DNA from 4 places in the Fictibacillus iocasae genome. Region 4 is predicted to be linked to each of the others. Evidence: riboswitches for the same ligand, from Rfam matches in the RefSeq annotation. Region 4 holds a riboswitch; each other region holds the start of a gene.
The links. A riboswitch is a leader RNA that binds a small molecule or an ion and turns the genes downstream of it on or off. The one in region 4 is predicted to bind S-adenosylmethionine.
Positions count from the first base shown of each region.

Region 1: it holds a riboswitch for S-adenosylmethionine, as region 4 does, so the genes downstream of both, ACFQPF_RS08685 (2,3-diketo-5-methylthiopentyl-1-phosphate enolase) here and ACFQPF_RS04410 (methionine ABC transporter ATP-binding protein) in region 4, are expected to answer to the same signal.
Region 2: it holds a riboswitch for S-adenosylmethionine, as region 4 does, so the genes downstream of both, ACFQPF_RS01140 (alpha/beta hydrolase) here and ACFQPF_RS04410 (methionine ABC transporter ATP-binding protein) in region 4, are expected to answer to the same signal.
Region 3: it holds a riboswitch for S-adenosylmethionine, as region 4 does, so the genes downstream of both, ACFQPF_RS09275 (MetQ/NlpA family ABC transporter substrate-binding protein) here and ACFQPF_RS04410 (methionine ABC transporter ATP-binding protein) in region 4, are expected to answer to the same signal.

Region 1 is NZ_JBHTCP010000014.1:79,528-86,912, forward strand. It holds gene ACFQPF_RS08675 (carbon-nitrogen family hydrolase) at 1-419, opposite strand, end outside; gene ACFQPF_RS08680 (pyridoxal phosphate-dependent aminotransferase) at 675-1,850, shown strand; SAM riboswitch class I at 1,918-2,027, shown strand; gene ACFQPF_RS08685 (2,3-diketo-5-methylthiopentyl-1-phosphate enolase) at 2,145-3,386, shown strand; gene ACFQPF_RS08690 (2-hydroxy-3-keto-5-methylthiopentenyl-1-phosphate phosphatase) at 3,383-4,048, shown strand; gene ACFQPF_RS08695 (methylthioribulose 1-phosphate dehydratase) at 4,045-4,701, shown strand; gene ACFQPF_RS08700 (1,2-dihydroxy-3-keto-5-methylthiopentene dioxygenase) at 4,714-5,250, shown strand; gene ACFQPF_RS08705 (AI-2E family transporter) at 5,530-6,624, opposite strand; gene asnB (asparagine synthase (glutamine-hydrolyzing)) at 6,802-7,385, shown strand, end outside.
Region 2 is NZ_JBHTCP010000002.1:243,232-250,616, reverse strand. It holds gene ACFQPF_RS01175 (NUDIX hydrolase) at 196-681, opposite strand; gene ACFQPF_RS01170 (hypothetical protein) at 802-948, opposite strand; gene ACFQPF_RS01165 (sensor histidine kinase) at 1,030-2,442, opposite strand; gene ACFQPF_RS01160 (response regulator transcription factor) at 2,429-3,115, opposite strand; gene ACFQPF_RS01155 (hypothetical protein) at 3,194-4,051, opposite strand; gene ACFQPF_RS01150 (hypothetical protein) at 4,257-4,415, opposite strand; gene ACFQPF_RS01145 (MetQ/NlpA family ABC transporter substrate-binding protein) at 4,428-5,249, opposite strand; SAM riboswitch class I at 5,452-5,567, opposite strand; gene ACFQPF_RS01140 (alpha/beta hydrolase) at 5,628-6,437, opposite strand; SAM riboswitch class I at 6,515-6,630, opposite strand; gene ACFQPF_RS01135 (DUF6359 domain-containing protein) at 6,816-7,385, opposite strand, start outside.
Region 3 is NZ_JBHTCP010000015.1:16,253-23,637, forward strand. It holds gene ACFQPF_RS09250 (helix-hairpin-helix domain-containing protein) at 177-389, shown strand; gene map (type I methionyl aminopeptidase) at 396-1,139, shown strand; gene ACFQPF_RS09260 (alpha-hydroxy-acid oxidizing protein) at 1,168-2,286, opposite strand; gene ACFQPF_RS09265 (methionine ABC transporter permease) at 2,290-2,964, opposite strand; gene ACFQPF_RS09270 (methionine ABC transporter ATP-binding protein) at 2,936-3,976, opposite strand; gene ACFQPF_RS09275 (MetQ/NlpA family ABC transporter substrate-binding protein) at 3,993-4,802, opposite strand; SAM riboswitch class I at 4,887-5,001, opposite strand; gene ACFQPF_RS09280 (nuclease-related domain-containing protein) at 5,501-6,415, shown strand; gene ade (adenine deaminase) at 6,646-7,385, shown strand, end outside.
Region 4 is NZ_JBHTCP010000009.1:46,938-54,322, reverse strand. It holds gene ACFQPF_RS04435 (PQQ-dependent sugar dehydrogenase) at 1-671, shown strand, start outside; gene ACFQPF_RS04430 (thioredoxin family protein) at 685-1,020, shown strand; gene sigI (RNA polymerase sigma-I factor) at 1,687-2,439, shown strand; gene ACFQPF_RS04420 (anti-sigma-I factor RsgI family protein) at 2,530-3,588, shown strand; gene ACFQPF_RS04415 (hypothetical protein) at 3,684-4,016, shown strand; SAM riboswitch class I at 4,096-4,208, shown strand; gene ACFQPF_RS04410 (methionine ABC transporter ATP-binding protein) at 4,296-5,321, shown strand; gene ACFQPF_RS04405 (methionine ABC transporter permease) at 5,314-5,982, shown strand; gene metQ (methionine ABC transporter substrate-binding lipoprotein MetQ) at 6,009-6,824, shown strand; gene ACFQPF_RS04395 (RDD family protein) at 6,911-7,351, shown strand.

The DNA of each region.
Region 1 (7,385 bases), on a different contig from region 4:
GCGCACTGAACATCATCTATTGCAAAATGTGCGGTTTCACTTCCTGCAGTAATAAACTTTTCTTCGTTCATGAGCCGGATTAAATGTGCTTTGCTGTATTGTCCGTTCAAGGTACCATCACGGTCAAACACAAGCATGGTGTTGGAAACTTTCCCGTCTTTTTCATAAGCGATGGAACCTCCAACGATGTGGACGTGATGCTTTTTAGCAAGACCGCTTAAAAAAGAAATCGCGTTACGGCCTTCTGTATCTGCAATCTCTCCAAGTCTTTCAAGGTCATAAGCTGTATCCCACAGCTCCGGCAGCACGATGACTTCTGCTCCATCTTCAGCAGCTTGAGTGATCCATCGTAAGGCTTTCTTTCTGTTTTCTTCTGGATTTCCATAGATCACATCAAATTGCGCGCACGTAATTTTCAATTGTTTGCCCTCCGAAAATTTCTTTGACAGAATTAAACATAGCGTATAACATTACTCATTAGAATTTCAAGAACAATCAGAAAAGAATGAGTTGTCAGTTCGTGTAGCACTTAAGAAAGTATAACTTTTTAACCGTGAAGGAATTCATCGCAGTCAAAAAGTTAACGAGCAAAGTATAAGGTCAACTAAGGCTGACGAAAAGGCTCTGCGTCAGCCGAGTTTTCTTTAATAAAGAACAGACAGGAAGTGAACGTGTTGAAAAGGTTTGAGCAGGCAAAAGTAATGGAGAAACTGCCTGAGCAGTTTTTCGCGAAGCTTGTAAAAAAGGTGGGCAGTCATGTAGCGAAAGGGCATGACATTATCAATTTAGGGCAGGGTAATCCTGATCTTCCGACTCCGCCTCATATCGTAAAAGCAATGAAAGAAGCGGCGGGTAACCCGCAATTTCATAAATATTCTCCGTTTCGCGGCTATGATTTTTTAAAAAAAGCAGCTTGTGAGTTTTATGAGCGAGAATATGGTGTAGTACTGGATGCTGATAAAGAAGTGGCGATTTTGTTTGGAGGAAAAGCGGGTCTTGTTGAGATTTCGCAATGTTTTCTTGATGCTGGAGATACTGCGCTCGTACCGGATCCGGGCTATCCAGACTATTTGTCAGGTCTTGCGATGGCGGGAGCTGATACCCATTTTATGCCGCTAATAGAGGAAAATCACTTTCTTCCGGATTATGCGGCAGTCCCAGAAAGTGTGTTAGAAAATGCGAAGCTATTATTCTTGAACTATCCTAACAATCCGACAGCGGGAACGGCGACTGTTGAATTTTTTGATGAAACAGTCGAGCTCGCGAAAAAGCATGATATTCTGGTCGTGCATGATTTTGCTTATGGCGCTATTGGTTTTGACGGTGAGAAGCCTCCTAGTTTCCTCCAGTCTAAAGGGGCAAAGGACGTTGGCGTCGAAATTTATACGCTTTCGAAAACGTATAACATGGCGGGCTGGAGAGTTGGTTTTGCTGTCGGCAATGAGCAGGTGATCGAAAGCTTGAACTTGATGCAAGATCATTACTACGTGAGCTTGTTCGGGGCGGTACAGTCAGCAGCTGCAGCCGCTTTGACGGGGCCGCAGGATTGTGTGTCTGAGCTTGCTGCCACATATGAAAGCAGACGCAATGCTTTCATCGGCCGTCTGCAAGAAAACGGCTGGGATGTGCGTGCACCTAAAGGGTCTTTCTTTTGCTGGCTGAAAGTGCCGGAAGGGTATACATCAGAAACGTTCTCTGACCTGCTGCTCGATGAAGCTCATGTTGTCGTCGCACCAGGAGTGGGATTTGGTAAAGAAGGAGACCGGTATGTACGGGCCGGGCTGTTAACTTCTGAAGAACGGCTAATCGAAGCGGCTGACCGCATCACAAAATTAAATTTTGAAAAGTAGTTGACAGGCGATAAAACCCCTGTCATAATCACAATTAAATTAATATATTCAAACAATTTTGTATTTTCTCTTATCAAGAGCAGGTGGAGGGACTAGCCCTATGAAACCCGGCAACCATTTACCATTTCGGTGAAAACGGTGCTAAATCTTGCAGCTGTATCAGCTGGCAGATAAGAGGAAGCGGAACCGTGTTTACATGCGCGCCCCTTCCTCGTGAAGGGGCTTTTTATTTATTAAATTGACTAAATGGATTCAGGCAGCCAAGTGATTTGCATAAAAAGGAGTGACCCGGCGATGGGAAAAGTAACAGCAACATATCTTGTGCACGAAAAAAAAAGCGATCTTGAAAAGAAAGCAGAAGGCATTGCTCTCGGGCTGACTGTCGGATCTTGGACGGATCTTCCTCAGCTTGAAAAGGAGCAGCTGCAAAAGCATAAAGGGATAGTGGAACAAGTCACCGTTCTCGAAGAAGATGAAAAGGCCAATGAATACTTGGGAGGGTCTAGGAAAAGAGGTTTAATAAAAATTTCTTACCCATCAGCTAATTTTTCGCCAGATCTGCCGGCTATCTTAACGACCGTATTCGGCAAACTGTCACTGGACGGCGAGATCAAGCTTGTTGATCTTGAACTGGACACAGCGCTTGCTTCTCATTTTCCTGGTCCGAAATACGGAATAACAGGCATCAGGAGGCAGCTTGGTGTAAATGAGAGGCCGCTTGTGATGAGCATATTTAAAGGGGTGCTCGGAAAAGATATCTCATTCTTTAAAGAGCAGCTTCGTGAGCAGGCGCTTGGCGGGGTGGATCTTGTCAAGGATGACGAAATTTTATTTGATAATCCGCTCACACCATTTGAGGAGAGAATCAAGGCTGCTAGACAGGTTTTAAAAGAAACGGAAAGCATCACAGGTGAAAAAACACTATATGCAGTGAACGTCACGGGAAAAACTCGGAACTTGCGGGATAAAGCCAGAAAAGCGGTAGAACTCGGCGCGAATGCCCTGTTGTTTAACGTGCTATCCTATGGGCCCGATGTACTGCAAGAGCTTGCGGAAGATAAAGAAATTACTGTGCCCATCATGGCTCACCCTGCATTGGCAGGAGCGTCTGGTTCATCTTCACTTTATGGCATACGGTATTCTGTTTTACTTGGAAAACTGCTTCGTTTAGCGGGGGCTGATCTTGTCCTGTTTCCATCACCATACGGCACTGTCGCACTGAAACATGAAGAAGCGATTGGCATTGCTAAGGCGCTGACTGAACAGAGCGGTTCGCAGAAAAAAGTCTTCCCTGTACCATCAGCAGGCATCCATCCCGGTCTTGTTCCGCAATTGTTCACTGATTTCGGCTTAGACAGTGTGATCAATGCCGGAGGAGGGGTACATGGACATCCTGACGGAGCAGCAGGCGGGGCGAAAGCGTTCAGGCAAGCTGTAGATGCGGCGGTAGCAGGCATTTCTTTAGAAGAAGCAGCTAAAGCAAATCGCGAGCTGCGGATTGCTCTTGAGCTCTGGGGCGGGGTGGCAGCAAAGTGACGTTAAAGAGTGTGATTTTCTGCGATTTTGATGGAACCATCACAGAAAAGGATAACATCGTCAGCATTATGAAGGAATACGGCGCACCTGGCTGGGAAGAGATCGTGAATGACATATTAGGAAAGAGAATGAGCATACAAGAGGGTGTAGGCAGGATGTTTGCTTCTATCCCTTCTACAAAGAGAGAAGAGATTACATCATTCGTGTTATCTCAATCAAAACAGCGAGAAGGCTTTGAGGACTTACTCGCCTATGCTGAAAAAGAAGGAATGGACTTTTATGTGGTGAGCGGAGGAATTGATTTCTTTGTTCACCCATACTTGGAGAGCCACTTGAGTCAGGATAAGATCTATTGCAACGGCAGCGATTTCTCAGGACAAACGATTTCAATAACGTGGCCGAACAGCTGTGATAAATGGTGCAGCAACGATTGCGGATGCTGTAAACCGAGCATCCTTCGCAAATGGGATAGCAGCAAATATCGGAGAATTGTGATTGGAGATTCCATCACAGACCTTGAAGCAGCCAAACATGCCGATGACGTGTTCGCTCGGGACTTTTTAATCGAGAAATGCACGGAATTGAACATACCGTTTACGCCATTTGAAACGTTTCATGATATTATATCCGATCTTGAAAAGAAGAAGGAGGGTGTGCAATGACAAGAGAGCTGCGCTGGACAGAGCTGGCTGATGTAAAGGATGAGCTGGCAGCCAGAGACTGGTTCCCAGGTACGAGCGGAAATTTATCTATTAAAATAACGGATGAGCCGGTAACCTTTCTTGTGTCAGCTAGCGGAAAAGACAAAAGGAAAAGGACGGATGAAGACTTCTTGCTTGTGGACAGACACGGCATTCCAGCAGAAGAAACGCATCTAAAGCCCTCGGCTGAAACAGGCATTCATGCCCAAGTGTACAAATTGACTGATGCAGGCTGCTGCCTGCATGTCCACACGATCGACAATAATATTATTTCTGAGATGTATGCTTCTGAAGGGAGCATCACATTCAGAGGTCAGGAATTGATCAAAGCATTCGGCATTTGGGAAGAGGATGGCGAGATCACGGTTCCGATTGTGGAAAATTATGCTGATCTTGAGCAGCTGGCAAAGGCGACTGCTTCTGCCATCAACCCGGATACAAGAGCAGTACTCATTCGCAATCATGGAATCACGGTGTGGGGAAGAGATGCGTTTGAAGCGAAAAAGCATCTGGAGGCCTTTGAGTTTTTGTTTACTTATCATATTAAATTAAAATCTCTCAATCTGTTTCACGGCGTTAAGCGCTATACCGCTAAAAAAATCATAAATTTTTAGGAGGAAAAGAAAATGGCACAATTACGATTTCATGATAACGGAGAAAGAATAGAGAATCAAAGTGAAGTAGAATCTTATCTTCAAAGCCAGGAAGTCATCTATGAGAAGTGGGATATTGAAAAGCTTCCTTCTCACTTAAGAGAAAACTTTTCATTAAGTGACGAAGATAAAGAAGAAGTGATTGCAGCATTCCGAACGGAGATCGATGAACTGTCCGCACGCAGGGGTTATGTGACAGAAGACGTGATTTCTTTGTCTGATGCTACGCCGAACCTTGATGAACTATTGAAGAACTTCCTTTCTGAGCATCACCATAGCGATGATGAAGTGAGGTTCATCGTTTCAGGACACGGTATTTTTGCGATTGAAGGACCGAACGGGCGCTTCTTCGATGTTGAACTCGAGCCTGGCGACTTGATCTCCGTTCCTGAAAACTACCGTCATTACTTTACATTGCAGGAAGACCGTAAAGTCGTGGCTGTGCGCATCTTCAAATCAAAAGAAGGCTGGGTGCCGATCTACGAAAAGGAAGCATTGCCAGCAGAATAATAGGTAAAGAAAACTAGGCTGACGCCATGTTTTTCAGTCAGCCTTAGTTGCTCTTATACTATGTTCATTAACTTTTAGCTGCGTGGAGTAATCATCTTGCAAAAAAGTTATAATATCCTATAGGTAAAGAAAACTAGGCTGATGCCATGTTTTTCAGTCAGCCTTAGTTGCTCTTATACTATGTTCATTAACTTTTAGCTGCGTCGAGTAATCATCTTGCAAAAAAGTTATGCTTTCCAATAGTGTAAACAAAAAACCGGCCTAGGCCGGTTTTTTATGTTACTCGTAGTTTTGCAGGTTGCGCAGCTTAAACAGTCTGTACGTATGAAGGACAATCACTTTCAAAACAGCGAACACCGGTACAGCAAGTATCAAGCCGAGCAGTCCCCCGAGGCTTCCTGCTACTAACAATAAAGAGATAATCGTGAGAGGGTGGATGTCGAGCGTCCGTCCCATCACTTGAGGTGAAATCAGGTTGCCTTCAATCTGCTGGGCGATGACCATCACGATCAGTACTTTAACGACCATGGCAGGTGAATCGGTAACGGCAACGATGATGGCTGGAACCACCCCGATAATAGGACCGAGGAACGGAATGACGTTCGTCAGCATCGCGGCGAGAGCCAGCAGAAGAGAGTATTCAATCCCGATGATTAAGTAGCCTGCGTAAAGCATGAGACCGACGACGACACTGACTAGTATTTGGCCTTGAATGTAGCCGCTTAGTGCTTGGTCCATATCACTTAAAATTTTCTGTCCGTTTTCCCGCTGCTTGATGGGAAGAAGAGATAGAACCTGGCGAGGCGCTTTTTCTCCTTCTTTCAGCATGTAATAAAGAATGAACGGAACTGTGACAAAAACAACGACGATATTCGTGACGATTGAAATAAAGTTGGCGATGTTGGTACCAATGGTAGACACACTGTCAGATAAATAGGCAGTAACTTTATCTGAAAGCTCTTTCGGGTTGAACTGTTCGCTTTCCTGAAAGCGGTCCACCCACTCATGGTTCTGCAATTCGACAATGTTGTTTCTCACAGAATTAATTAAACCCGGCATATTCTCAACTAGGCTGCTTACCTGGCGCTGAAGGACAGGACCGATCGAGTAAATAAGAAGGGTAACGAGTCCAACTGCCGCACCGTATATAAGCAAAATCGATAAAATTTTCGGCACGCTGCGCTTATGTAAAAAGTTCACAACAGGACGGAAAAGATAATACAGCACACCGGCAAGAAGAAATGGCGCAAACAAGGTTTGCACTAGAACGACGAGAGGACGGAAGATAAAGTCAATTTTCGTGCCGACCCAGATCAGCAGAAAAATGAGCAGCAGAGCATATCCGGCTCTGAACAATTTTGACTGTGGCATCATACACCTGCTTTCGTTAGTACGTATAATGGAATATTATTTCTCATTATTTCGATTATACATTGCTCTTTCCCTGCCCACAAATCTGTAGATGCAAAATCGGGTCACCTGTACATGCGGCACTGCATATTCTGTTTATTGGGCAGATGTGATCAAATGCAGGAAGAAAGGGTGACAGCTATGTGCGGGATAACAGGCTGGGCGGACTGGAAACATCATGTGGCCGGTGAAAAAAAAGTGCTTCTTAAAATGGCCAATACACTGTCTAAGAGAGGACCGGATGCACTGAACGCATGGAGCGATGTTCACGTAGGGTTCGGTCATGCGAGGCTTGCAGTAGTCGATATTGAAGGCGGCGTGCAGCCGATGACCAGGCTCAAAAACGGGATAGCCTTTACGATCTGCTATAACGGGGAACTTTATAATACAGAAGACATCAGAAAAGAGCTGCTTTCCCGAGGGTATAGCTTTACAGGGCATTCGGATACAGAGGTGCTGCTGACAGCGTATATCGAATGGAAAGAAAGCTGTCTGGAAAAGCTGAACGGCATCTTTGCTTTTGCCATTTATGATGCAGAACGGGAAACGGTCTTTTTGGCACGTGACCGTCTTGGTGTGAAACCGCTATTCTACCGTGAAAGCGGGAGCTCCCTATTGTTTGGTTCAGAAATAAAAGCCATTCTTGCACATCCAGATGTCAAGGCAGAGATCGGTAGAGAAGGCCTGCAGGAAGTGTTCGGACTTGGACCGTCGCGAACACCAGG
Region 2 (7,385 bases), on a different contig from region 4:
AGAAACTTGGCTGAAGCCAAGTCTGTAAGTCAGCCTAAGTTGACTTTATACTTTATTCTTATACTGTTTGACTAGGTTATAAATCATCACAGATAAAGTGACAAAAAAGAGATTCTATAGAAGTCTCTCCTGTCGTAACGTATTGACGATAGTCGAGTGCTTTCCTTTTTCATCAGTCAATGAACTCTCTTCATTTTACCGCAGCGCACAGTCTAATATTCCTTGATAAACAACGTGCCAGTTTCGATAATATAGGGAAACTTCTGTAGGGTCGATTAATTTGCGCTGAACAGATTCGTGTTTACCCTCAAATGGAAGCCATTCTTTGATATCCATTTTATAGAACACTTGATAGCCTATTTTAGGATATCGGCTGTTTTCTGTCCAAGCTGGGTTTTCACTATGATCAACCGTTATGTATCCCAATAATTCACAATCACCTGCTACATAGCCTTCTTCTAAAGCCTCCCGTTTAAAGCAATCAACTGGACGCTCTCCAGGTTCCATATGTCCGCCAGGAAAATCCCAGCCTCTATCACATAAATTCACTAATAAAAGCTTATTCTCTTTAACACAAAAGCCATGGGCACTTGTTATGAAATCATTGGCAGGGAGAAGACTCGTTTCTTCCCAAGTCAATTTCACTCTTGATTCTCCCCAATTCACAAAGGCCGTTGTCAATAAATTCACACTCCCGTATCGGCGGTTTCCATCTCTCTCATTATATACGGAAAGGTTTTTTTTGGAAATATTCTATTTGGACAGCAATGAAAAAAACCTGGCGTTTGCCAGGTTTTCAGGTTAATTTGGGTTTAAAAATGTAGTAGTGTATTCCGGTTTCTTCGCCTCATCCTTTATTGGCGGTTTCGCGATCATTGCGGCAGTCTGAATCGGCAAGACGACTTCTGGCTTTTTCGATAGAGGCTCATTATGAATGCTCGTATGCATAACCATCCCTCCTTACCAGTTTTATAGTGACTATACCCTGGTCCTGTTAGCGCGAAACTTATTATTTTAAAAAAGTTTTCATCACCTTGGTAATCGTAGTCGAAATACCGTTTTCCCTTGCACGCTGCTGTGCAGAACTAATTGTCCGCCTATTGCTGAAGCGAGCAGTTTGCTGAAGGGAAGCCCAAGACCAAGTCCTCGCACCTTGTATTTCTTTTCATTCCCTCGGTAAAAACGCTCAAAAATCATGTCCTGTTCTTCTTCTGGAATGCCGCAGCCATAATCAGTAACTTCTATGGTAAACTGTTTATCAATTACAGCAAGCCTCACCGTGATATCGGTGTTCTGATCACTCGCATGCTTAGCATTGTTTAGGAGATTGACGATAATCTGCTGCAAGCGGAGTGAATCGGTTCTTATACTAGCAGAAGCATTGATCTCTGAGACTAGTGAGATTTTTACGCGGTGAACAAGCTCCCATTGGTGAACAATTTCTTTCAGCAGGTGTAATACATTATGCTGCTCTAGCTTGACAGGTACAGCGTTGGCTGTGAAAGAATTAAAGTCCAGAAGATCCTCGACCATCTTTTCCATTTTTTCTGTCTCTGCTAAGGAAGCGGCTATAAATTCGTCCATCTCTTTTCCTTCCACGACGCCGTCCCTTATGGCCTGCAGCAGGCCGCTGACAGCGGTGACAGGCGTCTTCAGCTCGTGGGTGACTCCTGCAAGAAGCTCAGCACGCAATGATTCGAGCTGCTGCAGCTTTTCCGCCATGTCTCGGAATCCTTGAACGAGTTCATACACTTCTCTCTCTTTCACATCTTCCGGAAGAGAAAAGCTGTAGTTTCCATCACGAATACGTGAAGCCGCGTTAGCGACCTTCTGTATTGGCAGAGAGATCTTGCGTGAAAAATAATAGATGGCAATCCATCCTAATAATGCCAGTGAACATAGCATGACTGCCAGAAGACGAAATTCTTGGTTAACCCTCGTTAGTTCTTCTTTAGACTGTGTGATTAGAACATATCCTATTTTGTTGCCTAGATCTGTAACAATTGGTGTTTTCACCATGAACACGTCTGCATCATCAGACTTTATCTCCTGCACCGACTCTTTATTTTTCAAGATATAAGATGGAAGCCTTCCTTGCCGCTTAAACTCGTGCCTACGCTTATTGGAAAAGAGGACCTCTCCCTCATTATTCACGACGAAAATGGCAGGTGGTTTATCTAGCTCACCTAGAAACCTCTCGCGGTCTTTTATAAGACCGGGCAATCCCCCGCGCCGCTCATAGCGGCCTTCCTGTTGGCTCACGGCAGATAAGGCAATATCCTCAGCCATAAATTTAAACAGCTCCAGCCGGTTCTCAATGGCAGCATGGCGAATCCATAATGCAGCAATCGTCCCAATAACAATAAGACCGATGCAAAGGATGGCAAAATAGCGAGTAGTCCAGAACCTTAAGAGTGTCGTTCGGCTGTTATTTCTTAACATGGAATTGATACCCCACTCCCCGGAATGTTTTAATCTCACCATCTTCTGCCGGCCAATTCTCCAGCAATTTTCGAATGCGTTTAATGGATAGATCCACCGCCCGGTCACTTCCAAAGTAATCGAGACCCCACACTTGCTGTATTAAAACGTCGCGTGTAAACGTACGGTTCGGATGCTTTGCCAAATAGAGAAGTAATGACAGATCCCGTGGGGTCATTTCAATCGAGATGCCGTTGAGGTAAACTTCATGTGAACGCCAGTCAATCAGCAGCCTGCCGAATTTTGCCTTCTCCTCTTCCATCCGTCTTGACTGCTCTGTGCGCCGCAGCACTGCATGAACTCTTGCCACTACTTCTTCACCGATGAATGGTTTGGCGATGTAGTCGTCCGCACCTCCGTTCAAACCTGCGAGCCTGGAAGACACATCACTGAGTGCAGTGAGCATGATAACTGGGCATGTGCTGTGTTCTCTAATTCTTTTGAGCACTCGCCATCCGTCTAGCTCGGGCATCATCACATCAAGAATTGCGAGGGAGGGTTCTGACTGGTGAAAACAGCTAATCGCGCTTTGCCCGTCAAACGCTTGTACCACCCGATAACCTGCATTTTGCAAATAAGCTTTTAGTACAGCACTGATTGATACTTCGTCTTCTGCAACCAATATGGTTTTCATCCGAGCTCACTCCTTACCGTTCATTGTAAAATAAAAACCCCGATATCGATACCGGGGTTCATCGTTTTGCACGTTTAATTAGATTCCAGCTTCTGAAAATGCTCCTTCGTCACTGAGGGTTTCGCCAGCAGGCCCGCCTCTGAGTTTATGATCATTGTTTCCGTACTTTTCAAACCCTTTCATATGAAAGAAATTCCGATTCTTCTCTTGAAAAAGGTCAAGCTTTTCCAGTTCATCTGGGTGTTTGACAGCCATTTCACGCACAATCTCTTCTAATGTTTTGTTTTTGGCTGTTATATCCAGTTTATCAGCTAAACTAAGGATCTGCTTTCGGCGAATTTCTTGAACAATTTCGTGCGTTTCTTTATTCGATGAAGAGATGCCGAGTTCCTTTGCTTTTTTTGAGATCTTTGCTTCGCGGACCTCTTTAGCAAGCACTCTTATTTCTTTTCCTTCTGTTTTAATGTTCAGCTTCTTGGCTTCACTTTTCATTGTGGCAGTCCTTACATCTTCCGCTAATTGGCGGAAATTTTTGTCATCAATGCTCACACCAAGCTTTTGAGCTTCCTTTTTCAATTCGGCTTGTATAATTTCTCTCGATATTTCTCGGAAGCTTTTTCCATCAATCGTGACGTTATTTTCTTTTGCCCGCTTCTTCAGTTCCGTTTCTCGAACCTCTCGAGAAATTTCTTCTGTTTCTTTACCTGAAGTACTGATACCTAGCATCTTTGCTTTTGCTTTAATGATGGCTGGATCCAATTTATAACCATGCCCGCTATGGTGATGCCGTTTTTTATTGAAGTGTTCAGCTGCATTTTCTCTAATGTCTTTTTTTGAATTATCATGGTCCGTTGCCGCAAGTACCGGCACCGCTCCAATTAAACCGAGTGAAAGCATGCCCGCTGCGACATATGTTGATTTTTTTGATTTAAACATCTTTCATTCCTCCTGTTATATGGTGAATTTTACAGGCAATAGTTCGTCCCGCATTAATAATGTATCCCACCAATATGTCAGGTCGATGTCAGAAGAAAAATTAAGTATATTAAAAACAAAAAAATCGGGGTCCGGTACCAATGAAGAAAATCGGCGTGATTGCCCCTTTTCTTTGTGATGGTACCGGACCCCGAAATAATTCTTGTTAGATTCGCTTGCTCACTCTTTTTTGATAGAGTTTGCGTTTGGTTTTGTGGTTAGCAGCTTGTGAAGCGGCATCTGCCATGACCTTCTTTAAATAAGGACTCAGTTCAACGTCCTCTGTCATAACTTTTCTTTGCCAAGAAAGGTGATCTTTATCCAATGTTCTATCTCCTTATTTGCTGACTGGCAAGACGGACCCTTTGTATTCTTTGTTGATGAATTCGGCAATATCTTCAGACTGCAGCACTTTTACAAGTGTTTTGATTCCCTCCTTCTTCTCATCTCCTTTGTTGACTGTGATGATGTTTGCGAACGGTGAATCCGGTCCTTCTAAAGCAATAGAATCTTTCTTTGGATTTAGACCAGCGTCAATAGCATAGTTCGTGTTAATGACGACCGCGTCGCCTTCTTTGTATTCAAATGCTTTTGTAAGAAGGCCTGGTTCGATGTCTGCTTTGAATTTCAGGTTCTTTGGGTTATCTGTGATGTCGCTAAGCTGCGCTTCATATCCTTTGCCTTCTTTTAGTTTGATTCCCCCTTCTTTTTCGAAGATAGATAGGATGCGCCCATGTTCCGCTACTGAGTTGCTAAGAATAACCAGCGCTCCATCCGGAAGCTCCTTCAATGACTTATATTTGTGGGAGTACACACCCATTGGTTCAATATGTACAGGGCCAGCATCTACAAAGTCATATTCTTCATTTTCCTTTAACTGCTGATTTAAATAAGGAATATGCTGAAAATAGTTGGCGTCAATTTCTTTTTCGTGAAGCGCCTTGTTCGGTAGGATGTAGTCTTGGAAAGTAACAATTTTCAAATCAATGCCCTTATCCTTTAGCAATGGTTTTGCTTCTTCTAAAATTTCTGCATGCGGTACGTTGGATGCTCCTACAGTAAGTTTGGTTGTTTTTTCTGATCCACTTGTTGCATCAGAACAAGCTGTCAATCCTAGTGCAAGTGCCCCTATTGCCAAACCTTTTAATATCTTTTTCATTTTTATTGCCCCCTAAATTCTCTTTAATGGTTTTTCTGACAAACCTTTAGCTCTGAAGTGACTTCGGGCTGAACCTTTTTCACTCCGGAATTTTGCACCCTCCTGTACTTTTGACAATTACTCTTTAAGAGGCGGAAAACATGACAAAAACCCTCTGTCTTTACATTAAGAGACAGAGGGTTTCAGTAGACATCCGATTATCCTCTCATCTCTCAGCTTTTGCTGTTAGATTTAGCACCGTTTTCATGGCTGGCTATTCAGCATGAATGGTTGCCGGGCTTCATAGGGCTAATTCCCTCCGCCTGCTCTTAATAAGAGTGTATTCCTATCAAATTACTTTGTATTATGGATGATACTGTTAATAATGTCAATCATTATTTATGAAGTTTTTTTAGCCATGCGTTCTTCGCTACTTGTTCTGTATCGCATCCACTTTTTCGTTCTATTGATTAGCTGATCAAAATGAGGTCCTGTTGAAAAAGTATGGCACGCACCTTGAATCAGCGTCTTTTCGGCTTTTTCTTTTAAAGAATAAACGTAATGCTTGGCATACTCTGATGTAATTACCTTGTCCCCTGTTCCGTGAATAATCAGTGCATGGCCGTTAAATCTCGCTATTTTTTCGATAGGGTTAAAACGCTTCAGCGACTCTAAAAATTTCGGTGTCAGAGTGTAACCTAAATGATCAATACAGCGGCTTTTTTCGATTTCGTCACATTCTGCCGGTCCAACGATAGCTGAAATGTCATCATACGGTCTTCCTACTGCAGACCATAAAACCAGATTCTTTACTCTATGATCTTTTGCTGCAGTAATAGCAGCTACCGCACCACCCAGGCTGTGTCCAATCAAAGTGACTTGATTACGGTCTACACCCGGCAGTTCCGTTCCAAAGGTGATTACCGTTTGAGTTTGTTCAATTAGGTCATCAAATGAGTTCTCGCCATACTGACCCTCGCTCTCACCACAACCTGCATAATCAAATCGCACAACAATGTTACCTTCTCTCTCAAGCTGCACAGCTGATTTAACAAATAATCGGTCTACACCAATACGGCTGCTCGTAAATCCGTGACAAATAATAATTAAAGGAAATATCCCCTTTGGATGTGTGTTGTACGCGGCCGGGAAATGCAATGATGCTCTCAGTTTCAGTCCACGCCAATGTATACACTTTGCGATATCCATCACTCATTCTCCTTTTTCATTAAAAAAATGCCCGCTCTCATGAGAGAAAGCGGGCATCTGGTAGATCGTCCGAGTTCCTCTCATCTTTCAGCTTTTCGCTGTTAGATTTAGCACCGTTTCCACGCTGGTCATTCAGCATGAATGGTTGCCGGGCTTCATTGGGCTAATTCCCTCCGCCTGCTCTTAATAAGAGATTGTGTTCAATTAAATTAAGTATATGGTAATGAATTGAAGTTGGTGTGTCAAGTGTCCAATGCAGTGAAGGGGTCCGGTACGTTTCTTTAAGCTGCGGCGTATTTGCTGCGCTGCAGCTTAAAGAAACGTACCGGACCCTACTAATAAAGCCGCTCGGAATATCCTCGAGCGGCTGCTAGCTGTTTACTTCACTTTTACGTCTTTTACTTTATCAAGCTTGATTTGAACGATGACTGGATCATGGTCACTCGCACGTCCGTGCTCTTCCATGAATTGAGAGTTAATGTGGACGATATCCACTTTCGTCTTTTTCGCCATGTTGTTTGTCACAAGGATGTGGTCAAGCACTTGCGCGTTTCCTTGATAAGAATACGTGAAGCGTTCTTTAAATGGCACTTCGTCAATCATGTTTGTTAACTCGCTGCCTTTGAGAATATCAAATGTTTTTGAAAATTCGAAGTCGTTAAAGTCTCCAAGCAGAACAACTTTCGCGTTTGGATCGTCCGCTTTTACTTCTTTTACAAAGTTATTGACGATACCGGCAATTTGATGGCGCTGTTCTTCACTTTTTAGGTATGGAGGCTGGTTCTTTCCGAACAGCGGCTGATCTCCGCCTTTTGAGTTAAAGTGGTTTGCTACAACAACGACAGTCTCGCCGTTAAACTCGAACTGTGCCGCAAGCGGCTTACGGCTGCTTGCAAATGCAGCATTAGTCGGATCAATACGTCCTGGGTTTGCTGTCAGCTTGCCATT
Region 3 (7,385 bases), on a different contig from region 4:
AAAGAAAACTCGGCTGACGCCAAGCCTTTTCGTCAGCCATAGTTGCCCTTACACTTTGTTCGTTAACTTTTTGACTGCGTCGAATTCCTTCACTGTTAAAAAGTAATTTTTTTTAAAAGTATAGCAAAAGCCAGCCTGAACCTGAGGCTGGTTTTTTTAAAAAGGAGCGGTGTCCTATGGGTAGTGAAAAGATTGACCTTCCTAAAGTCGGCAAACCCGCACAGCGTGCCCTTACTCAAGCTGGCTGCAACTCTTTAGAAGACATCACCAAACATAGTGAGACCGAAATCGCGAGCCTTCATGGCGTTGGACCGAAAGCTATGAAGCAGCTGCAGCAGGCACTTCAGGACAATGGAATGAATTTTGCAGATAACAAAACGAAAGGCTGATACCTCATGATTGCACGTACAGAAGCAGATTATAAAGGATTAATGGAGATTGGAAAAATCATTGCTGGTATAAGGGATGCGATGGTGCAGGCGACAACTCCTGGCATGACGACCAAGCAGCTGGATGAGCTGGCAGGAAAGCTGTTCGCACAGCATGGCGCCGTCTCAGCTCCGATCGAGATGTACGGATTTCCAGGCTACACGTGCATCAGTGTGAACGAGGAAGTGGCGCACGGCATTCCCGGCAAGCGCGTGATTGCTGAAGGAGACCTCGTGAACATTGATGTGTCGGGCTCAAAAAACAGGTATTATGCCGATACGGGCATCTCGTTCGTGGTCGGTAAAGGTGATCAGCGTCTGTTCGATCTTTGCACTGCGACGCAGGAAATTTTTAACGAAGGATTGTCCAAATTTGTAGCCGGAACGAAGCTTAATAACGTCGGACGCGCGGTGGAAAACGCCGCAAAGAAACGCGGCTATAAAATCCTTCGCAACTTAACCGGTCACGGCATCGGCCGCTCGCTGCGCGATGCGCCTGACTTTGTGCATAACCATTACGAACCGTTCGACAACACCTTGCTCGAAGAAGGCCTCGTACTCGCTTACGAGCCGTTCGTCTCCACCAGAACCGAGATGGCGTACGAAATGGAAGACGGCTGGACACTCGCCACGACTGACGGCAGTTGGGTCGCCCAAATCGAGCATACGATCATTGTGACGAAAAATGGACCGGTGATAACGACGGAATAACGCGAAAAGCTGGCATATGCCAGCTTTTTTAATTCACTTTTCTAACTGTTCCTCTGTTCGCTTCAGACACAGCAGTTAATCCTGTTAAAGCAACAGCTGTATCAACATCTTTTATATACTGTTCGATAACATGCTTCACGCCATTCTCGCCACCTACAGCAAGTCCATAAACATATGGACGTCCAAGGAGCACAGCATCAGCGCCAAGTGCAAGAGCTTTCACTACATCGGCTCCTCGTCTTATGCCACTGTCGAGCATGACGGGAATTTTTCCTGCTACAGCCGTAACGATAGGAGATAGAGCATCCAAAGACGAAATACAGCCATCCAGCTGCCTGCCGCCGTGATTGGAAACAACAATTCCGTCAAAGCCCGCATCCACCGCTTTCCTGGCGTCTTCTTCATGAAGCACACCTTTTATTATTATAGGAAGGGATGTTATTTCTCTTAGCTTTTTAACTTTTTCCCATGTTAAAGACGGTGTGAAGAACAGTGACTGCAGATGAGCCAAAGCACCGGTCATGTCTTCAGCAGGAGGTTTACTCAACCTGCTGAGAAAAATGGGATCTTGTAGAAAATTCGCAGCACCCTTTCCGAGTGCCAGCGGAAAATATTGATGATCCAAATCTCGTTCTCTGTACCCTACGACTGGCATATCGACAGTAACTGTAATTGCTGTATAACCGGCTTTTTCAGCGCGGTGCACCAAACTTGCTGTCACTTCAAAATCAGAAGACCAGTATAGCTGAAACCATCTGGATCCAGTTCCGTTTGCTGCAGCAATCTCTTCTAATGAAAAAGTAGAGACGGTGCTCGCGATAAACGGTACACCAAAAGCAGCGGCTGCCCTTGCTGAGGCGAGCTCTCCTTCTGGGTGTAAGATGCCCTGATTGCCAATCGGCGCGAGTATGAAAGAAGCTGGTAGATGAGTGCCTAAAATATCCGTTGATAAAACGCGGCTGCTCACGTCCTTTAAAACGCGAGGAACGATTGCCCATCGATTAAAAGCTGTTTCATTTTCACACAATGTTATTTCTGCGCCTGCACCACTCTGCACATACGTAAACGGTTCTTTTGAAAGAGCCAGTTCAGCTTCTTTTTCAAGGTTAGAATAAGAAAATGGAAGCATTTTTTCACTAACCGCCATACCTTAATCCTTCCTCAATCTCGATGCCAGCACGTTCCCCGCCGTCTGCAGACCTTGCACGAGCACGACCAGTAGGAACACGGTCACGTACATGACGTCTGCCTGATAGCGCAGGTGGCCGAACCGGTAAGCGAGGTCACCAAGTCCGCCTGCGCCGACAAGGCCTGCCATTGCGGTCGCCCCGATCAGTCCGATTGTTGCGATCGTCAATCCGAGAACGATCGCCGGGCGCGATTCGCGCACAAGCACATTCCAGATGATCTTTTTCGTCGGAATGCCCATCGCCTCGTAAGCCTCGAGCACACCGCGGTCTACTTCAAGAAGCGCTGATTCCATTAAGCGCGCAATATACGGCGCCGTATAGACGACGAGCGGGACAATGACACCTTTTACCCCGATCGACGTGCCGACAATGAACTTCGTAAACGGCAGGATGAAGAATAAAAGAATGATGAACGGCACGGACCGGATCACGTTGATGAGCGTGTTCAGAAACGAGTACACATACTTGTTCTCGAGGCGCGCGCCCTGTCGCGTCAATACAAGGAACGCCGCGAGCGGCAAACCGATTACGATGGAGATGAGAAGCGCAATCGACGTCATCTGGAGCGTCTGCAGTATCGCTTCTATGATTTGGTCGCCCCATAAATCAAGAAATTCGCTTATTTTTGACGTCATTCCGATTCACTCCTTCCACCAAAACATTTTGCTGCTGCAAAAATTCTATGGCCCGGCTTATTTCATGGTCATCACCTTGCAAATGAACGATTAATCGTCCAAAAGGCACATCCTTCAGCTGTGTAATCGTGCCTGAGAGAATGTTCGGAAACACGTTGAACTTTTTACTCACGAGCGCGAGAGTCGGCTCGCCAGGCGTTGTATCAACGAACGACAAACTGACGATTGAACCGGTTTCTTTTAGTTTGGAGAGCAGCGCCTCTGGCAGCTGATGATGGAAGATGCTGTTCACGAAGCGCTTTGTTGTGTCATGCTGCGGCGCTGTGAACACATCAAGCACCGTACCGCTCTCCACCACCTCACCGTTTTCCATCACCGCAACACGATCGCATATTTTCTGAATCACTTTCATCTCGTGCGTGATCAATAAAATGGTGATGCCAAACTCTTTGTTAATTTTGAGCAGCAGATCGAGAATCGCCTCGGTTGTATCTGGATCGAGTGCACTTGTCGCTTCATCACTTAATAAAATTTCCGGCTCATGTGCGAGTGCCCGTGCGATCGCCACACGCTGTTTCTGGCCGCCAGACAGCTGAGAAGGGTACGAATCCGCTTTTCCCTCAATGCCGACGATCGACAAGTATTTTTTCACACGGTGGTCAATTTCCGCTTTCGGCAGCCCGGAAAGGCGCAGTGGAATGGAGATGTTTTCATAAACGGTCGCTGTTTTCAGCAGGTTGAATCCTTGAAAAATCATGCCGATTTTTTTGCGCGATTCACTTAGCTTGTTAGAAGGAAGCTTCGTGAGCTCGGTGCCGTTTACCGACACTGTTCCTTCTGACGGCTTTTCAAGCAAATTCACACAGCGGATGAGCGTGCTCTTACCTGCTCCGCTGTACCCGATCACGCCGTATATCTCACCCTTTTTCACGTCGAGGGAGACGTTTTTCAGCGCCTCCACACTCCCTTTTTTCGTCACAAACGTTTTGGACACGTTCTGCAGCTGAATCATACGCTCCTCCCCCCTTTTACCAAGACGGCAGAACGGCGCCGTCGAATTCATTTTCAATAAAGTCCTTCACTTCTTTCGAGCGGTACGCTTTCTCAAGCTTCTTCAACACCTTATCGTTCTTGTTCTCACCGCGCACAGCGACTAAGTTCACGTGCGGCGAATCGTCTCCTTCAATGAACAGAGAGTCTTTCTTCGGCTTCAGTCCGTGCTCGATCGCGAAGTTGGTGTTGATCGTTGCCGCTGTCAGTTCATCCAGCTGTCTTGGAATCTGTGACGCTTCTAGCTCCACAAACTTGACGTTTTTCTTGTTCTCCACAATATCTTTTTGCGTCGCTTCCATGCCAGCGCCTTTCTTTAGCTTGATCAGTCCTGCTTTTTCATAAAGATTTAGCGCTCGTGCCAAGTTGATCGGATCGTTCTGAATGCCAAGCTTGTCGCCTTCCTTGATGTCATCAATGCTCTTAATCTTGTTTGAGTAGATGCCGAGCGGGAACGTCACCGTATCGAAAACTTCTACAATATCAAGCTTGCGGTCTTTCTTGAACGTATCCAAGTACGGCTCTGTCTGGAAGCTGTTCGCGTCCAGTTCCTTTTCCGACAGCGCCACGTTCGGCATCACGTACTCGTTAAATACCTTCAGTTCAATCTCCAGGCCGTCCTTCTCCGCTACCTCTTTTACCTTTTCAAAAATCTGCTCGTGCGGTCCAGCCGTCACACCGATCAGCAGCTTATCCTCCGGCAGCGCCTCGCCTTTATCCGCCGATCCGCTCGCACACCCCGTCAACGCAAACACCAACACTAGTAAAAAAAGTCCCCATTTTTTCATCTTTCAATTTCCTCCTCTTGTTTTGTAAACATCAAAAAGCCTCTCTGAAAGTTTCAGAGAGGCATCATATACGGAACCGGACCTCTCTCATCTTTCAAAACACATAAGTGTTCTGCAGGATTTAGCACCTGAACTTACAACATGTAAGTTTGGTTGCCGGGTTTCATAGGGCCAGTCCCTCCACCACTCTGGATAAGAGTAAATATTCTCAATATTTAATTGTTTACAATCATAATGCCGAGTGCAGGTCGTTGTCAACACTATTTTTTCTAGTTGCTGATCGGCTGGCTAGCATTTGTTTGCGAATTTGAGGAGTTTATTTGCGAATCCGGCTTATTTCTTTGCAAATCTGCGCCTCTTATTTGCAGGTATGAAAATTTATTTGCACGGCGAAATTTTATTTATTCTTCGACATGTTTGTTTGCAGCACACCCTCGTTATTTGCACCCTCCAAAATCTATCATTTTCTCAAAAAACAGCACCTCTGCAAGTCCAAAACGAGACTTGCTCTAAGCGGCCATCCCCATCTACAACCAAATCCCCGCTGAGAACACCATTTTACTCATTTGGCTGCACCCGCTAATTATGTCATGATGACTTCCAAAAGGGAGGTGGATCCATTGGTCACCATTCTAAAAAAGAGGGATATCCCGCTCAAAATTTTAAAGCTTGAGGCATTGTTGAGGAGGCTTCCGGCTATGCACAAAAAGCGGGCGGACATTGAAGAAGATCTTGCGCGAAGCTTGGCGGGGTATCGCGGTGAGCAGGCGCTGCATTATGATTTTCAATTTCTCAAGCAAAACCATTATTCTGTGCTTGAAGACCTCAGGCTAGAAAATGAGAATGGCGATTTTTTTCAAATTGACTGCCTTCTGCTCTCACCATCGTATCTGCTCATTTTAGAAGCGAAGAACATGTCCGGCTCTATCCTGTTTGATCAGCACACGCGGCACATCATTCACAATAAAAATGGGCTGGAACGGAGCTACAGTGATCCTCTGCTGCAGGTCCAAAGACAGCGCATCCAGCTTGAAAAGTGGCTCAAACAGCAAAAATTTCCGTTCGTCCCCGTGATCACTCAAGTGGTCATCAGCAACTCCGACACCCGGTATGACGCTACGTCCAACCACCATTTCGTCTATCAGAACGTGACATCACGGTTAAACCTCCCCAATCGGACGGCTGAATTTGAATCTGCTCATACAGATGAAGTGTTATCTGCTAAGCTCATCAAACAAATCGCCAAATCGTTGATAAAGCGCAGCACACCATACAATCCCGATCTCATGCATTGGTACGAATTGAAGCTGAGCGACTTGATATTAGGCGTATTCTGTCCAAATGCCGACTGCCCGTCCGTCAGAGACCCGATGTTCAAAGTGAATTCCGGGTGGCGATGCCCCTTTTGTCTCGCCTTTTCGCGGGACGCTCACCTCACTGCTCTAAAAGATTATGTGCTGCTCGTCGGTGACGAGATCAGCAACTCTCATTTTAGGGATTTTGCTCGTATGGAATCCGTTTTTACAGCAAGTCGGTTGTTAAAGCAGCTGTCACTGCCCTCGTCCGGTGCAAAAAAGAACCGAAAATATAAGCTCTCACTGCCGAAGTCATAATTTATTTGCAGATTCGCGACATTTGTTTGCGAATCTGCGATAATTATTTGCAAGTTCAAACCATTTATTTGCAGATCCGAAAATTTATTTGCAGCGCCACATTTTATTTATTTTTCGACACAATTATTTGCAGCCGCAGCCTTTTCTTTGCAGCAGCGACCAAATCTCACACGTTTCAGCACCGCAAAAAAGTGCCACACTTATACTACTGAATATAAAAGGAGCTGCTCATGGACGAAATCACATTAAAACGCCGGATTGATGCCGCCGCCAAGCGCATCCCGGCGGACTTGATCATAAAGAACGGCAAAGTTATCGACGTCTTTAACCTGGAAATTATCGAAGCCGATATAGCCATCATCGACGGATACATCGCTGGCATCGGTTTTTACGACGAGGCGGACGAGATCGTGGACGCGGCCGGCCGTTATGTGAGTCCGGCTTTTATTGATGCACACGTGCACATTGAGTCGTCGATGGTTACGCCAGTAGAGTTCAGCAAGGTTTTGCTCGCGCACGGCGTGACGACTGTCATCACCGACCCGCATGAGATTGCCAACGTGTCGGGTACGAAGGGCATCTCTTACATGCTGCAGCAATCGGAAAACCTGCCGCTGGACGTGCGGGTCATGCTGCCGTCATGCGTGCCATCTACACCGTTCGAAAATGCGGGCGCGGTGCTTGAAGCCGATCGCCTTCACCCTTTTTACAAACACAACCGTGTACCCGGGCTGGCTGAAGTGATGGACTATCCGGCTGTGCTCCACGGCAAAAAAGAGATGCTCGATAAGCTTTTATCTGCCGCTAATCACAAAGCCATCATCGACGGCCACGGGGCGGGTCTCGATGCAGATGGCATCAACGTGTATGCATCTTCCGGCATCTCAACCGATCACGAATGCACGACGGCCGAGGAAGCGCGCGACCGCATCACCCGCGGGTTGTACGTCCTTATCCGTGAAGGGTCAGT
Region 4 (7,385 bases):
GTGAAAAGGGCAAATGGATCGAAACGAAAGCGTTATTGGGAAAGATTCCAGCTGGAACGATTCATAATGGAGGACGCATTAAGTTTGGACCTGACGGAATGCTCTATGCCACAGTAGGAGATGCAGGAATACCTGAAAACGCCCAGAATCAAGCCTCTCTTGCCGGAAAGATCATCAGATTAAAGTCTGATGGAACCTTTCCTCAGGACAACCCATTTTCAGGATCGCCTGTTTACAGCATGGGTCATCGTAATCCACAAGGGCTCGCATGGGATAGTGAGGGAAGGATGTTTGCATCGGAACATGGACAGAGCCATCATGATGAAATCAATATCATAGAGCCTGGTGCGAACTATGGATGGCCTTTGGTGGAAGGGGACGATACGCACAAGGGATACACTCCCCCATTCCTCCATTCTGGCGATGAAACGTGGGCGCCTTCTGGAATGGCAGTGTTAGGAGGAAACCTTTACATCGCATGCCTTCGAGGCGAACAAATATTAAAAGTTAACATTAAACAAAAAAAAGCTGCGCCTTTTCTTACAGGAATGGGACGCATGCGTGATATTCTTTTAGAAGAAGTGACTTTATTAGCGCTGACCAATAATACGGATGGAAGAGGGGTGCCGAAAGAAGGCGACGACCGGCTTCTGCAGATCGAAGTACGGTAAGCCTTAAGACGAAATGATTCTACAGCTGACGAAAGAACGATATAAAGAGGCTGCTCAGGAAAGTATAAGCAAGCCAATATTTATTTATTTTGAGACCCCGCTGTGCGGAACGTGCAAGATGGGAAAGCGAATGCTTGAAATTGCTGTTCAAACGGCAGCAAATAACACGCCGAATTTATCCATTTATCAATGTAACATTAATGAGTTTCCAGATCTTGCCAGAGCATATGCCATCACAAGTGTGCCGTGCTTGACGGTTTTAAGAAGAGGAGTAGCAACGAAACAAGTGTATGCCATGCAATCTGCAGGACATTTGTACAGCATACTTCTTTCAGAAAGTGCTAAATAAAGGTAGTCAACAAAAAATGGGACCGCATGACTCATATGCGGTCTCATTTTTATTACTTTATGAATGTATAGCTTTTTAATAAGTGAGGGAGTTGCTTAACGTCTGCGGCACCTTCACTGTCTCAATGAAGTATTCAATGGCGGGAACAATGTTTACGAAAAAGAGCTTTATATATTGAACTGAAAAGGCTCTTTTTTTATCTATGGTTCTGCAATGAAGCAGATTTTAAGCTGATTATTGTCGAATGCTGCGAGTGAATTTGAATTTTTTTATTTTTTGGGGGCACATTTTTTGTTAATACATTCCAATATCATTACTGTTTTCATGATGATTGTAACATTTACAGAAGGAACGCCGACTAAGCAAATGGATGGGGCAAACCCTTTAATAGCATGGATTGAAGAGGATGTGAAGAGGTCTGATGTCTTTTCATTCCTTTTTTTGTTTTTTCAGTAAAATAACAGATTCGTTACAAATGTTATTTATGCTGTAATATTGTTATACAACTGTATCCTACAAACGTGATTTTCAATGGTATAACTGTAAGGGAGAGCTTGTTGCATGTTTGCTCCTTATTGAATAGTGGTATATACAAATGGCTGACTGAAGCTAACTAACTAACTGACAAAATCAAACAATCGGAAAACGTATATGAGGTGAATATAGATGAGTTCAATGAACATGAACGCAGTGTTTCCTTCATTCTCTTCTAAATTGGCTAGCATCGAAGACAAGGTAATGAAGATTCAGGAAGGCAATGATTATTTAAGAAACGAATTGATCGAGGCATATCAGCCTTTTATTAAAAAAGTAACATCAAAAGTCTGCTCTCAATATATTGATCGAACAATGGATGAATTTAGTGTAGGTCTATTTGCATTTAACGAAGCGATTGACCAGTATCAGGAAGGTCAAGGAAGCCGGTTTCTATCCTTTGCTGATATGGTCATCCGCCGCCGTGTGATCGATTATATTCGAAAAGAAGTTCGCCAAAACAGGCTCATTTATCTTCAGCCTGATGAAGAAGATGAAGAAGGCCGACTGGAAGAAAGCTATGCAGAGCAAAAAGCGGCACTTGATCATTATGAAGAAAAAATTCAAGCAGAAAATCGAGTGTTTGAGATAGAGGAATACCAAAAGCTGTTGAAAAAGTTTGGACTGAATTTTCAAGTGCTGAGCAAACATTGCCCTAAACATGTGGATGCTCGTGAAAATGCGAAAGAAATTGCACGCCTTTTATCCGAAAACAGTGATTTATCTCAATTTCTAATGGAAAAGAAGCAATTGCCGATAAAAGATTTGTTAAATATGGTATCCTGTAGTCGTAAAACGATCGAACGCAACCGAAAGTATATAATAGCAGTATCTTTAATTTATCTGGGCGAGTTTCAGGCGCTGAAGTCTTATATTCAGCCCTAGGTGAAGGTTATCGGTTGAAGTGATGGGGCTATTCTAGAGCACCGAACATGAATATCGAAGCGGATCCTGCGACTTGCGGGAGGGATTACCATGAAAACCGGCATTGTGATGGAAATATCAAAGGGAAAAGCTGTTTTGTTGACGAAAGAGGGCACTTTTGTCACTTATCGTATCCCAAAAGGCAAAAATCCTAAACTTGGACACGAATATGCATTTGATTTCTTTCGTGATCCATACCGTTATCAATTTCTTTTTCCATCGTTCTCTATATCGCTAGCAGCCGTTTTAACCTTTATTTTATATCATGGCTCTATGCCATTAAGCCGCGCTGAAACAGTCGCGGCTTATATCAGTTTTGACGTAAATCCAAGTCTGGAAGCTGCCGTCGATCAAGATTTACGCATTCTTTCTGTAACTGCACTTAATACGGATGCAGAAGAAGCGGTCAAACGCATCGGCGATGTGAAAGGCTATACACTGTCACAGTTTGCCGAAGAACTGATGATGGATTTTGAGCGCGAGGGTTATCTAGCTCCTAATCGTGAACTGATGATCACCGCCGCTAAAACGAAGGATGCCTCCTCTGCTGCAAACGAAAAGATTGAACGATCAGTGAAAGCTATCGCGGAGAAAACAAAGGAACGCCATCATTTGGCCGTATCCTTTGCCTCTGCTCCTATAAAAACGAGAAACGAAGCCAAGAAAAAAGGGATTACCGCCGGAAAGTTCACGCTTTATTTACATGCAAAAAAGAAAAACCATAAAATAACGGTCAGACAAGCTGAAAAAATGACTGTCACTCAGTTGAAAACAGAGGCTGCACGGGTAAAGAAACGTGAAGTGGTAAGAGCTGAAGAGGTCGAGATTCCTGTTTCAGTTAAAAAGGAAACACCAAAAAGAACGAATGCGATAAAATTTCAAACATCCACTGAAAAGCAAAAGGTGCGCGAATTTAAGCAGCATGCAGAAAGATTTCCTTTGCAAAACAAGCAAAACAAGCAAAAAAAGGACAAAAATCTGCAAAAGAAGTCAGTTGTCAAAATCAAAGTAAGAGGGCCTGTCCAGACTTCTACAATAAAACGCAGTGAAAAGAACCATGTACACAAAGGGAAGGGGAAAGAAAAGCGTAAAGAAAAATCTGTCAGATGATAGGGTACGAAAGATGCCCGCTGTCGAAGGCTTTTGGCAGGGATAACCATAGCGTTCCCCGAAATCGGTGTTATAACGGTTTGGGGGGATTTTTCATGTTGAATGCATCGTGCTGGGAGAACCAAATTGCTAAGAGTCCATATTTGCCATTGTTCGGAATTAAAGAGCGCCCTTTATTCTTTATGGAAAGTGAGACCAAGGTGATCATCAGGTATAAAGAAGACACGATTCCGATGAAAATTTCCATTTCAGGAGAAGCAGAGAACCTGTCCCTTTTGTTTGAAGGGAAAGAAAAGCTATCCAAAATGCTGAAAGACGGGCGGCTGGAATTTGACGGAGCATTCAAGCAAAGGCTGAAATGGGAAGCTGTTCTGTTCCTGGCATCACAGTGGGAAGAGCTGAAAAGTACTCTTTTATTCAGTAAATAAAGATATTGGCACGTATTGTTTGACATCATTCGGCATGGGTGCTACAATTCAACACAGTTAAATAAACAAGAACAACTTGTTCTTATCGCGAGAGGTGGAGGGACTGGCCCGATGAAACCCGGCAACCGCCAGCATTATGCTGGAAAGGTGCCAATTCCTGCAGAGTAAGAAATTTACTTTGGGAGATGAGAAGAAGGTGCATAGATAATATTATGCCTTTCTGCTCATTTTAAGCAGGAGGGCATTTTTATTTTTGCAAAGAAGGCAGGGGATGATACCGTGATCACATTAGAATCAGTCAAAAAAGTGTTCCGCACTAAAGATGGTGAGGTAAACGCAGTTGACACGGTCGACTTACATGTTCAACAAGGAGAAATATTCGGCATCATCGGATATAGTGGCGCGGGGAAGAGTACACTTATTCGAATGCTTAACATGCTGGAACGTCCAACAAGCGGAAACGTGACGGTAGCAGGAAAATCATTGTCTCATCTGTCCGCTGGCGAACTAAGAAAAGCTCGTCAGGAAATCAGCATGATATTCCAGCATTTCAATTTATTATGGTCACGCACCGTTAAAGAAAACATCGCTTTTCCTCTTGAAATTGCAGGTAAGTCCAAGGCCGAGATCGATAGTCGAGTCAATGAGCTCATCAAGCTTGTCGGGCTTGAAGGCCGCGGCGGATCTTATCCGTCACAGCTGAGCGGGGGGCAGAAGCAGCGGGTCGGCATCGCTAGAGCACTGGCAAACAATCCGAAAGTCCTGCTGTGTGATGAAGCGACTTCAGCACTTGATCCGAAGACGACAGAAAGCATCTTGGATCTTCTAGTAGAGATTAATCAGAAGCTGGGACTTACTATCGTTCTCATCACACACGAAATGCACGTTATTCGAAAAATTTGCCATCGTGTTGCGGTGATGGAGAACGGGAAAGTGGTCGAGCAAGGTGAAGTACTAAGTGTTTTCAGAAATCCGTCGCAAAATATTACGAAGGATTTTGTGAAACAAGTAACAGAGCCGGAAGAAACAGTGGATACGATTAAGCATTTGGTAGAAGAGTTTCCTGAGAGCAAGATCATCCGCTTAACTTTCGTTGGTGGAAGCGCTGAACAGCCGGTCATCACCCAGCTGATCCGTAAATTTGATCTCTCCGTTAATATTTTGCAAGGAAAGGTTTCACAGACTCAAAATGGCCCATATGGTTCATTGTTCATTCAGTTAGATGGCGAGCAGGAATCAGTGGATCAAGCAGTTGCCTTTCTTCATGAGCATCAAGTAGAAGTAGAGGTGATTGATAATGCTTAAAGATTTATTTCCGAATGTACAGTGGGATACTATTCTTACGGCAACTCTTGAAACACTTTATATGTCGGCTGTTTCCGTCGCGGCAACATTTGTGCTCGGACTTTTTCTCGGGCTGGCATTGTTTCTTACAGGCAAGGGAAACCTTTGGGAAAACGCGTTTCTTAATGGACTGATTGCAGCGGTCGTGAACATCTTCCGTTCCATTCCATTTATTATCTTGATTATTTTATTAATCCCATTCACGAAGATTCTAGTCGGGTCCATGCTGGGTGCCTCTTCGGCACTGCCCGCATTAATCGTGGGTGCAGCGCCGTTTTATGCGCGTATGGTTGAGATCGGATTGCGTGAAATCGATAAAGGTGTCATCGAGGCTGCGCGCTCTATGGGAGCGACAAACAGCCAGATCATTTTTAAAGTACTGCTTCCTGAAAGCATGCCTGCACTTGTTTCTGGCATAACGGTTACAGCTATCGCGCTAGTCAGCTATACTGCTATGGCAGGTGTGGTCGGTGCTGGCGGTCTCGGAACATTGGCGTTCCTTGAAGGGTTCCAGCGAGACAATACGGATGTAACATTTGTCACGACTGTTTTAATTCTTGTCATTGTGTTTGTCATTCAAGTCATCGGGGACTTTGCGACCCGCCGTCTTGATAAACGATAAGTAAACATTTAGGAGGAAATCACATCATGAAAAGAATTCTTTCTGTTTTAATCATTGCTATGCTGGCTGCAGCACTTGCTGCTTGCGGCAAAGATAGCGGAGAAGTAAAAGACGATAAGCTAGTGGTAGGTGCTTCGAACGTGCCTCACGCTGAAATACTTGAAGAAGCTAAACCATTATTGAAGGAAAAAGGCATCGATCTTGAAATTAAGACGTTTCAGGACTATGTAATGCCTAATAAGTCTCTTGCAGAAAAAGAAATCGCAGCGAACTATTTCCAGCACGTGCCTTACTTAGAGTCGCAAATGAAAGACCATGACTACAAGTTCGAGAACGCTGGCGGCATTCACATCGAGCCGATCGGCATTTATTCTAAGAAGTACAAATCATTAAAAGACCTTCCAGAAGGTGCGACCGTCATCATGTCCAACTCTGTTGCAGACCATGGCCGTATGCTTGGTCTTCTTGAAAAAGAAGGCTTGATTAAAGTAAAAGAAGGCAAAGGGACAGAAGCACAGATCAAAGACGTTGTGGAGAACCCGAAAAACTTAAAGTTCAAAGCGGATGTAGAAGCTGGTCTGCTTCCTAAAGCGTATGAAAATAATGAAGGCGACGCAATTCTCATCAACACCAACTATGCGATCGATGCTGGATTAAACCCGCAAAAGGATGCAATCGCGCTTGAAGATTCTGACTCGCCATTCGTCAATATCATCACAGTTCGTGAGGGTGATAAGGACAAGAAAAGCATCAAGACGCTTGTAGAAGTACTTCGTTCTAAAGAGATACAAGACTTTATTAACGAGAAATACAAAGGGGCCGTCGTGCCTGTAAGCGAATAATAACCTATAAAGAACAGCCTGTGATTACGGGCTGTTCTTTTTTATTTTGACTGTCCATACATATGTAAGTAAAGGAGGTGTTCTTTATGAAATCACCAGCTGGGTTTTGGATCAGATTGGGAGCAGCACTGCTCGACGGCCTTATTATTGGTATCCCGCTTGCTTTTCTGTCTTATCTTGTTACTGGAGATTTGAATTCATCAAACCCTGGAGACACTTGGTGGGTGAATGGTCTCTCGCTGCTTTATGCCGTCCTATTGCCTGTCAGGTGGCACGGGTATGTAGTGGGCAAAAAACTAGCCGGCATTCGCATCGTAAAAGCCGATGGATCTGCTGTTAATGTTGGAACGATGCTACTGCGGGTCCTTGTGGGAGGACTGGTCTATGGCATCACATTTGGTGCTGCACTCATCGCCAGTGCCATCATGGTCGCAGCAAGAGCCGACAAGCGCTCACTGCATGACTTGATAGCCGGAACCTATGTGACCAGTCTGCCTCCCGCAGCAAATGAAGAATTAAATCATTAATGCTGGCTCATACTAATCCTGTCTAAATTCTTTG